DNA from 2 places in the Azospirillum humicireducens genome. Region 2 is predicted to be linked to the other one. Evidence: riboswitches for the same ligand, from Rfam matches in the RefSeq annotation. Region 2 holds a riboswitch; the other holds the start of a gene.
The links. Region 2 has a riboswitch for cobalamin ahead of A6A40_RS25180 (TonB-dependent receptor plug domain-containing protein). Riboswitches for the same ligand answer to the same signal wherever they lie in the genome.
Positions count from the first base shown of each region.

Region 1: it holds a riboswitch for cobalamin, as region 2 does, so the genes downstream of both, A6A40_RS26545 (CbtB domain-containing protein) here and A6A40_RS25180 (TonB-dependent receptor plug domain-containing protein) in region 2, are expected to answer to the same signal.

Region 1 covers NZ_CP028906.1:458,097-462,506, forward strand. The annotation lists gene cobW (cobalamin biosynthesis protein CobW) at 1-1,009, opposite strand, end outside; gene A6A40_RS26540 (CbtA family protein) at 1,023-1,796, opposite strand; gene A6A40_RS26545 (CbtB domain-containing protein) at 1,807-1,995, opposite strand; cobalamin riboswitch at 2,040-2,262, opposite strand; gene A6A40_RS26550 (ABC transporter ATP-binding protein) at 2,605-3,372, shown strand; gene A6A40_RS26555 (ABC transporter ATP-binding protein) at 3,365-4,087, shown strand; gene A6A40_RS26560 (ABC transporter substrate-binding protein) at 4,254-4,410, shown strand, end outside.
Region 2 covers NZ_CP028906.1:161,862-166,271, forward strand. The annotation lists gene A6A40_RS25175 (DUF7676 family protein) at 1-405, opposite strand, end outside; gene A6A40_RS25180 (TonB-dependent receptor plug domain-containing protein) at 434-2,278, opposite strand; cobalamin riboswitch at 2,619-2,847, opposite strand; gene nikE (nickel import ATP-binding protein NikE) at 2,920-3,747, opposite strand; gene A6A40_RS25190 (nickel import ATP-binding protein NikD) at 3,744-4,410, opposite strand, start outside.

The DNA of each region.
Region 1 (4,410 bases), 300 kb from region 2:
TCACCACCAGACGGCTGCGGCGTTCCTCGCCGGGCTTCCACAGGCGGTCGTAATGGGTCTGGATGCGGGTGCCGACGCCCTGGACCAGCAGGCGCATCGGCTTGCCGGGCACGTCGATGAAGCCCTTCAGGCGCAGAACGCCATGCAGGCCGGCGACCTGCTCCAGCGTCATCGCCAGACGGGCGGGGTCGGGCTGCGGCGGCAGCTCCACGACGAAGCTGGTGAAGTCGTCGTGGTCGTGACCGTCCTCGTCGTCATGGTGGCTGGGACGGTTGGCGAGGTCGTCCTCCACCGCCGCCCCGACGCCGAGCAGGACCAGCGGATCGACGGCCCCTTGCGAGGCACGCACCAGTTTGGCGTCGCGGCCGACCGCGTGGGACAGGGCGCCGCGGATCAGATCCTCGACGCGGGCGAGGTCGCCGGATGCCACCAGATCGGTCTTGTTGACGACGATCAGGTCGGCGCAGAGCAGCTGGTCCTCGAACACCTCTTCGATCGGCGTTTCGTGGTCGACGGTGCCGGCGGCGTCGCGCTGGGCCTCCAGCGCCGCGGGGTCGGGGGCGAAACGGCCCTCGGCGGCGGCGGCGGCGTCGACCACGGCGATGACGCCGTCCACGGTCACGCGGGTCTTGATCGCCGGCCAGTGGAAGGCCTGGACCAGCGGCTTCGGCAGGGCAAGGCCGCTGGTCTCGATGATGATATGCTCGGGCGGCTCCGGCCGGGCCAGCAGCTTCTCGATGGCCGGGACGAAATCGTCGGCGACGGTGCAGCACAGGCAGCCGTTCGCCAGCTCGATCACGTCGTCCTCGGTGCAGGTCGGGTTGCCGCAGGCGCGCAGGATGTCGCCGTCGATCCCGACATCGCCGAACTCGTTGATGATCAGGGCCAGCCGGCGACCGTCTGCCTTTTCCAGAAGGCCGCGGATCAGCGTGGTCTTGCCGGCGCCGAGGAAGCCGGTGATGACGGTCGCCGGAACCTTGCCGGCGGCCGCTTTCTCAAGAGCGGACATGGTTTGCGCCTCCTTAACGCGCGCCGGGCTGGGCCCGCAGGGCAGGGCGATGGTCGGTCTCGCGGACCAGACCACTCATCAGCCAGCCGCAGGCCGCGCCCAGAATCGCCCAGAACAGCGCGGCGCTGCCCAGCGAGGCGGTGACGAAATGGGCGGCCAGTTCCGGCGGCACGGCACCCTCGGCGCTTTCCGGATGGGGGGCGCCGATCAGATGGGGCAAGGCGGCGGCCAGGACGGCGGCGGCGATGACCAGGCGGTTGCGGGCGAAGGCGAGTGCCGCCACGCCGGCCCCGGCCCCGGCCGCGGCTGACAGCCACCAGAGCTGTCGCAGCTCCAGCTCGGCTCCAGCCATGCCCGGCAATTCCGGGGCCAAGCCGAAGGAGGGCGCCAGCGACACGGCGATGAATCCGCCGGCCCCCCACACCAGCCCGCGCCGCGCATCGACCGGCCGGCCGGCCAGCAGCATCGCCGCCGACAGCAGCAGCGCATAGGCGACGCCGGTCAGCAGGTTGGAGGCGATGGTCAGGCCGATGCGCTGCATCGCCTCGTCCAGCGTCGTGGGCACGCCTTCGCCGACCTCGCGCACGGGGCCGTGCTGGTGCGACTCGCCAGCGGCAGCAGCGCCGGGGGCGGCCACGGCCGGAGCGGGCGGCGGAGTCACCACCTCGTATTTCTCGGCTTCAAGGATCAGCGGGACGGTCGTCGCCTGCTGAACGACGGAAGCGGCCGTGCCGGAGAGCACGCCCGCGACCAAAGCGGCTGTGAACAGCCGCCGGATCAGATCCATGACCCGCTGCTTAGTGGCAGGGGAAGGCGAAGGAGTGACGGGCGTCGTGTGCCGCGTCGTGGATCTGCTGCGGCTGGGCGAAGCCGACGCCATACAGCAGGAAGCTGCCGAGCAGGATCGCGGCGAAGGCGGCGACCGCGGTCTGGGTGGCGCTGCGGCTCGCGGAGCCGGCGGCCGTGTGGAGCGAATGGGTGGTCATTGACTGAATCCTCGCTGTCCCGCCACACCCGGCGGGGTTGGGAAGGGTCGATACATCCGCCGGCAGGTTTCCTGGCTCGCGGGTCGTCGCATCGCCGTCCGCCTTCCCGGCGCCAAGGCCAGTGGCATGATGGACGGGACGCTCGCCGCACACAGTTGCGGGGGCAGCCACGGCTTTGGACTCCATGCAATGGAGGTCCGCACCGCATTCCCTATTATCCCCGCCGTCCGTCAGGACGGGCAGGGCACCGTCGGAGGGGCACCATCGCAGTGCGGTGCCGATTTGGCAAGCCCGCAATATGGTGTCGGTCGCACGGATGGTCTTGCGTGCCGACATTTTGGATGGTGTCATGTTCGATGGACAGAGTGTCCGCGATTCCGACACTTTTCGGCGCGAAGCTCCGGAGCGGAGAGGGAGAAAGCGAAACGGAACCGGCGGAGAAACAACGGGTCCGCTGGTCCGGACGACGTGACCCCCACCGTGGCACGCTTCGTGCGTACGACAGCCGGTGAAACGTCCCGCCGCATGGCGGCCCCGGTGTTCGGCGCCGGGACAAGCTAAGGGCTCGAAGCCCGATATAAGGACGAACGGGAGGAGAATTCGCGACCGATGAACGCCGCACCGAACGACGACATCATCCTGGAAGCGCGTGGCCTGACGAAGGAGTTCAAAGGCTTCGTGGCGGTTCGGGATGTGAACCTGCAAGTGAAGCGGGGCACCATCCATGCGCTGATCGGCCCGAACGGCGCGGGCAAGAGCACGGTGTTCAACCTGCTGACCAAGTTCCTCACCCCCACCCGCGGCCAGATCCTCTACAAGGGCCGCGACATCACCCGCACCAAGCCGGCGGACATCGCGCTGATGGGGCTGGTCCGCTCCTTCCAGATATCCGCCGTCTTCCCGCACCTCAGCGTGCTGGAGAATGTCCGCGTGGCCCTGCAACGGCCGCTCGGCACCAGCTTCCACTTCTGGAAGTCCGAATCGTCGCTCTACGACCTGCATGACCGGGCGCTGGAGCTGATCGAGGCGGTCAACCTCTCCCCCTGGGCCAACCATCTGGCGGCCGAGCTGCCCTATGGCCGCAAGCGCGCGCTGGAGATCGCCACCACCCTGGCGCTCGACCCGGAGGTGATGCTGCTCGACGAGCCGCTGGCCGGCATGGGCCATGAGGACATCGAGGGCACCGCCGCCCTGATCAAGCGCGTCGCCGCCGACCGCACCGTGCTGATGGTGGAGCACAATCTGTCGGTCGTCGCCCACCTGTCGGACACCATCACCGTCCTGCGCCGCGGTGAGATCCTGGCGGAGGGGCCGTACGAGGTCGTCTCGAAGAACCCGCAGGTGATGGAAGCATATATGGGGACCGGACATGCCTGACGGGATGCAGACCAAAACGGCGATGCTGGAGATCGCCGACCTCCACGGCTTCTACGGCGAGAGCCATGTGCTGCACGGCGTCAGCCTGGAGGTGCGCCAGGGTGAGGTGGTGACGCTGCTGGGCCGCAACGGCGCCGGCAAGACCTCCACCATGCGAGCCATCATGGGGATCATGGGCAAGCGCACCGGCTCCATCCGCTTCCAGGGGCAGGAGCTGATCGGCATGGCCCAGCACCGGATCCCGCGGCTCGGCATCGGCTATGTGCCGGAGGAGCGCGGCATCTTCTCCAGCCTCAGCGTGGACGAGAACCTGACGCTGCCGCCGGTGGTGAAGGACGGCGGGATGACGATCCCGCAGATCTACGACCTGTTCCCCAACCTGAAGGGCCGTGGGAGCACCCAGGGCACGCGGCTGTCGGGCGGCGAGCAGCAGATGCTGGCCATTGCCCGCATCCTGCGCACCGGCGCCACCCTGATCCTGCTGGACGAACCGACCGAGGGGCTGGCCCCGGTCATCATCGAGCAGATCGGCGTGGCGGTGCGGGCGCTGAAGGCGCGCGGCTTCACCATCGTGCTGGTGGAGCAGAATTTCCGCTTCGCCGCCACCATCGCCGACCGCCATTACGTGATGGAGGAGGGGCATGTGGTGGACATGATCCCCAACGACCAGCTCAACGCCAACATGGACAAGCTCCACACCTATCTCGGCGTGTAGCCCGTCCAGCCTTCCGATCCTTCCCGGCCTCGACGCCGCCCCGTCCGCTCCTGGGCCCGCTCCTGGGGCCGGGTCGGCGAACCGCCGGGGATTTGCCCGATTATGGCTCCGGGTTCCCGCGACGGGGACCGGCCGACAACAAATCCAAAGAGGGAGAGACCTTCCGATGCGCACGCTTCTTCTCGCCGGCACCGCCCTGCTGACGCTGGCCGGGACTGCGGTTCCGGCCGCCGCCCAGGTGTCGGACAACGTCATCCGCATCGGCGTGATGAACGACCGCTCCGGCATCTACGCCGATCTGGCCGGCGAGGGGTCCGCCATCG
Region 2 (4,410 bases):
GCCGTTGAACAGCCGCAGGCCCCAGCTCCGCGGTGCGCCGTCGGCACCCAGGACCCGGTACATCTCGGCCCGCGCGGTCCGGCGGATGCGGGCAAGCTCCGGATCGACCGGGTTGCGCGGCGTGCCCCGGTGGGGGCCGATGCAGACATGGAAATGCCACGCCCCGAAATCGACGGTCAGATAGCCGTCGAACAGCGACACCTTGCGCGGCGCGTTGGGGGCGCGGATCTCGAAGACGGCCCCCTGGACCAGCGAGCCGAACACGATGTCCCGCCACCAGACCTCGAAGGCATCCTTCAGCAGGGCGAGCAGCAGATCCTGGTCTGTGGGCAGCGTGAAGATCTCGACCCGGCCCATGCCGGGCTCCTCGACGACGCGCGAGGCCACGGAAGTGACGGTGGTCATGGAAATGAACCTCCTGGGAAGGACGGGGTCAGAAGCGCGCGGACAGGCCGGCATAGGCCGAGCGGCCCGGAGCGGCGTGGCCGTAGACCTCCTCGTAGCGGCGGCCGAACAGGTTCTCGACGCGGCCATGCAGCGTCACCGCATCGGTCAGGTCGTAGGACAGCCGGAGATCCGCGGTGAGGAAGGCGCTGCCGGTGCCGTAATTCTCGATCATGTCGCGATAGCGCAGGCCGAGATTGGCGTAGGCCTCGGGCAGGAAACGCCAGCCGACCGACGCGCTTCCCTGGTGGAGCGGCAGGTTGCGCAGCCGCTGCCCGCTGTTGGCGTTGACCACGCTCTGCCAGGAATAGGCGGCGCGCAGGTCGGTGGTCGCGGTCGGGCGGGCAGCCAGTTCCACCTCAACGCCCTGCGCCCTGGTGCGGTCGACATTGACATAGCCGCCGCCCGAACAGGCCGGGCTGACCGCCGGACCGTAGAGCCAGTTGATCTGGTCGCGGGTGGCGGCCTGGAAATAGGTCGCCCCGGCGGTCAGTTGCCCGCCCAGCAGCGATTGCTCGACACCGGCGTCCCAGCCGCGGCTGCGCTCGGGCCGCAGGTCGGTGCGTCCATAGCAGGGATCGAAGCGTTCATAGAGCGACGGCGGCTGCCACGCCGTGCCGTAGCTGGAGCGCAGCGTCGTGCCGGTCGCTTCGATCCGGTAGGCGGCGCCGAGCCTCCAGGTTCCCTTGCCGCCATGGTCGGTGTGGCGGTCGCCGCGGACGGTCGCCGACAGGTCGAGCGGCGCCACCGGCGTCACGCCGAGGGTGGCGAAGCCGCCGCCGCGCCAGTTGTGCGACCGCATGTCCGGCGCGAGCGGCGCGAAGCCCGGCGTGTGCTGCTCCATGCTCTCGCGGGTGGCGTCGGCGCCGTAGCCCAGCGTAACCCGGTCGGACAGCTTGGCGTTCGCCGCATAGTCGAGGCGGGTCTTGTGGCCGTCATAGGTGTCGCCCCTGGTTCCCTCCCCCCAGTACTGCCGGGTGCTGGTGGTGTTGGCGATGCCGAAGCTGTGGACCAGCCTGCCGCCCAGGCTGTCGAGCGACCCGCCCAGGCGCAGGAACCGTTCGGTTTCGTCGCGCGACCAATTGTTGTCTCGGGTGGCGGGATCGTAGGTCAGGCTCTTGCGCCGGTAGCGCGCGGTCGCGTCGAGGCGCAAATCCTCGGTCGCCTGGACGCCGATCCGTCCGGCGACGGCCCAGTGCCGGAACGGGTCCTTCTCCTGCCCGCCACGCCAGCGGCTGAAATCCGAAAAGCCGCCGGAATGGGTTCCGGACAGCGAGGCGCGGTAATCCACCCTGTCGCGTGCCCCGGACACCGAGGCGTTCGCCCGCTTGGTGTCGAAGCTGCCATATTCGGCACCGACCTGCCCGCCGAACGGACCGGCCGGGCGTCGGGTGACGATGTTGACCACGCCGCCGCCGGCATCCGGCCCGAAGCGGCCCGGCTGCGGCCCGCGCAGCACCTCGATGCGCTCGATGTCGGCGGTGTCCATCTCGCCGGCCGCATAGTGCGACTGCGACTGGCTGGTGTCGCTCATCTCGACGCCGTCGATGAAGAAGCGGGTGTTGCGCGGGCCCAACCCGCGCAGCCGCACGGTCTGGGCGCCGCCCGGCGCCTGCCGGCCCGACAGGCTGACACCGGGAACCAGCAGCAAGGCGTCATCGAGACGACGGATCTGCCGACGGGCGATCTCCTCGGCGCCGATCACGCTGGAAGCGGTGGACGCCTGCTCCTGCGGCACTGCCAAATCCTTCGGCGCCGCGATCTCCAGCGGAGCGAGTTGAAGGTCGTCCGCCGAGGCGGCCGACGCTCCGGCCGCAACCCCGAGCCCGGCCAAGGCGACCCGGACGCAAAAAGTCCTGCCAAAATGTGTGATGGAACGGCTTGTCTGCATGCTCTGCCACGTCCTGCCACAGGCATGGAGGCGCGTTCGGACAAGCGGTGCGGCCGCGAAGCCGCCCGTCCGGGACAACACATCCATGCCGGCCCCGGAAACCGGAGCCGTTGAACGGGCGTTGCCGAACGGACGCCACGACGCGAGGCCCCGCGCCTGGAGAACCATTCAGCTGCGACGTGATTCAGGGAGGATCGATCATCCCGGACTCCGGTCGCGGCAACGCCAATGGACGCGTCACCACGACGGGTTTCCGCACCTTCGACACACCCCGATCGAAGGCAGAGTGACGCTGTCGGAGGCAGGTCTCCTGGCTCGCGGGTCGTCATCCGGCACCGCCTTCCCGACCGCGATCCCAAGGACCTCCGGTCAGTGGCTTTCTGGTGCCGACTCGCCGCTCACAGTTGCGGGGACAGCCACGGCTTGCATCAGGCTTGGAGGCCTGTCGCTTCCGTCGTTCCCTTTTAATCTCCCGGCTTGCGTCCGGGAAAACCGCCGACAATGCCTCTCGTGATAGAGGCAGGCCATACGCCTGTCAATGGCGTCGAGCCGTTCCTGTCCTCGCAATGATGCGGGCGTCCCGATCAGGGGGCGGTCCGCGATTCCGCTGACCGGTCCCGCAACGCCGGTGATGGGGCCGCGGGCAACATGGCGTCCAGCAGCGCCCGCGCCGCCGGATGGTCGAAGGCGAAAGAGGGGCCGACCGGCCGGTCCTCCACCAGTCCGCCGTCATGCAGCACCGCCACCCGGTCACAGAAGCGGCGGACCAGCCGGACGTCGTGGGTGATGAACAGGAAGGCGGTGCCCAGCCGGTCGCGCAGCCCGGCCAGCAGATCGAGGATCTGGAGTTGCAGCACGAGATCGAGATTCGACACCGCCTCGTCCAGCAGGATCAGCCGGGGTTCCGGCGCGAGCGCGCGGGCGATGCAGACACGCTGAACCTGGCCGCCGCTCATGCTCCCCGGCAGCCGGTCGGCATCCTCCGGCGCCAGCCCGACCAGCCGCAACAGCTCCGCCACACGGGCGGCCCGTTCCCGCGCGTCGAGGCCGGTCAGGTGGCGCAGCGGTTCGGCGATGATCCGGCCGATCCGATGGCGCGGATTGACCGCGCCCAGCGGATCCTGGAACACCGCCTGCACCGTCCGCCGGAAGGTCCGGCGGCCGGCGGCATCCATTGCATCGATCGGCCGGCCGAGACAGCGCACCGTGCCGCCATCCGGCCGTTCGAGGCCAAGCATCAGCCGGGCCAGCGTGCTCTTGCCCGATCCGCTGGCGCCAAGCAGCGCCACGCTCTCCCCGTCCCTCACCGACAGGCTGACGCCACGCAGCACCGTCTTCGACGGCCCCTTAGCGAAGACGCCTTGCCCGCCATACCGTTTCTCCACCGCCTCGGCGGCCAGCAGGATCGTCACGCGAACTCCTCCGGATAGAGCGCCCGGTGGGCATCGAGCAGGGCGCGGGCGGCGCCGGAACGCGGTGCCGCGAACAGCGCGGCGACCGGAGCCGTCTCGACGATGCGGCCGGCTTCCATCACCGCCACCTCGTCGGCCAGCCGGGCGACCACCCCCATGTCGTGGGTGACGATCAGCACACCCAGCCCCCGCGTGGCGACCAGCCGCTCGATCAGGGACAGGATATGGCCCTGGACCAACGGGTCGAGGTCGGTCGTCGGCTCGTCGGCCAGCAGGAAGGGCGCCCCGGCCAGCAGCGCCAGGGCGATCATCATGCGCTGAAGCATGCCGCCGCTCATCTCGAACGGGTAGAGCCGGGCGATGCGGTCGGGCTCCGGCAGGCCGACCTCCGCCAGAACCTCCGGCAGAAGCCGGTCCAGCGCGCCGGCATCGCCGCGCACCGCCAGCGTTTCGCGGGCATGGGCGCGCATGGTCAGCACCGGATTGAAGGCGCTGCGCGGGTTCTGCATCACCGTCGCCACCGTCCGGCCGGGCAGCGTCGCCGGTTCGACCGCCTCGCCGTCGAGACGGACACGGCCGCCGAGCCGCTCCACCCCAGGCGGCGTCAGCCCCTGCAACCCAAGGCAGGTCAGGGATTTGCCCGACCCGCTGGCGCCGACCAGC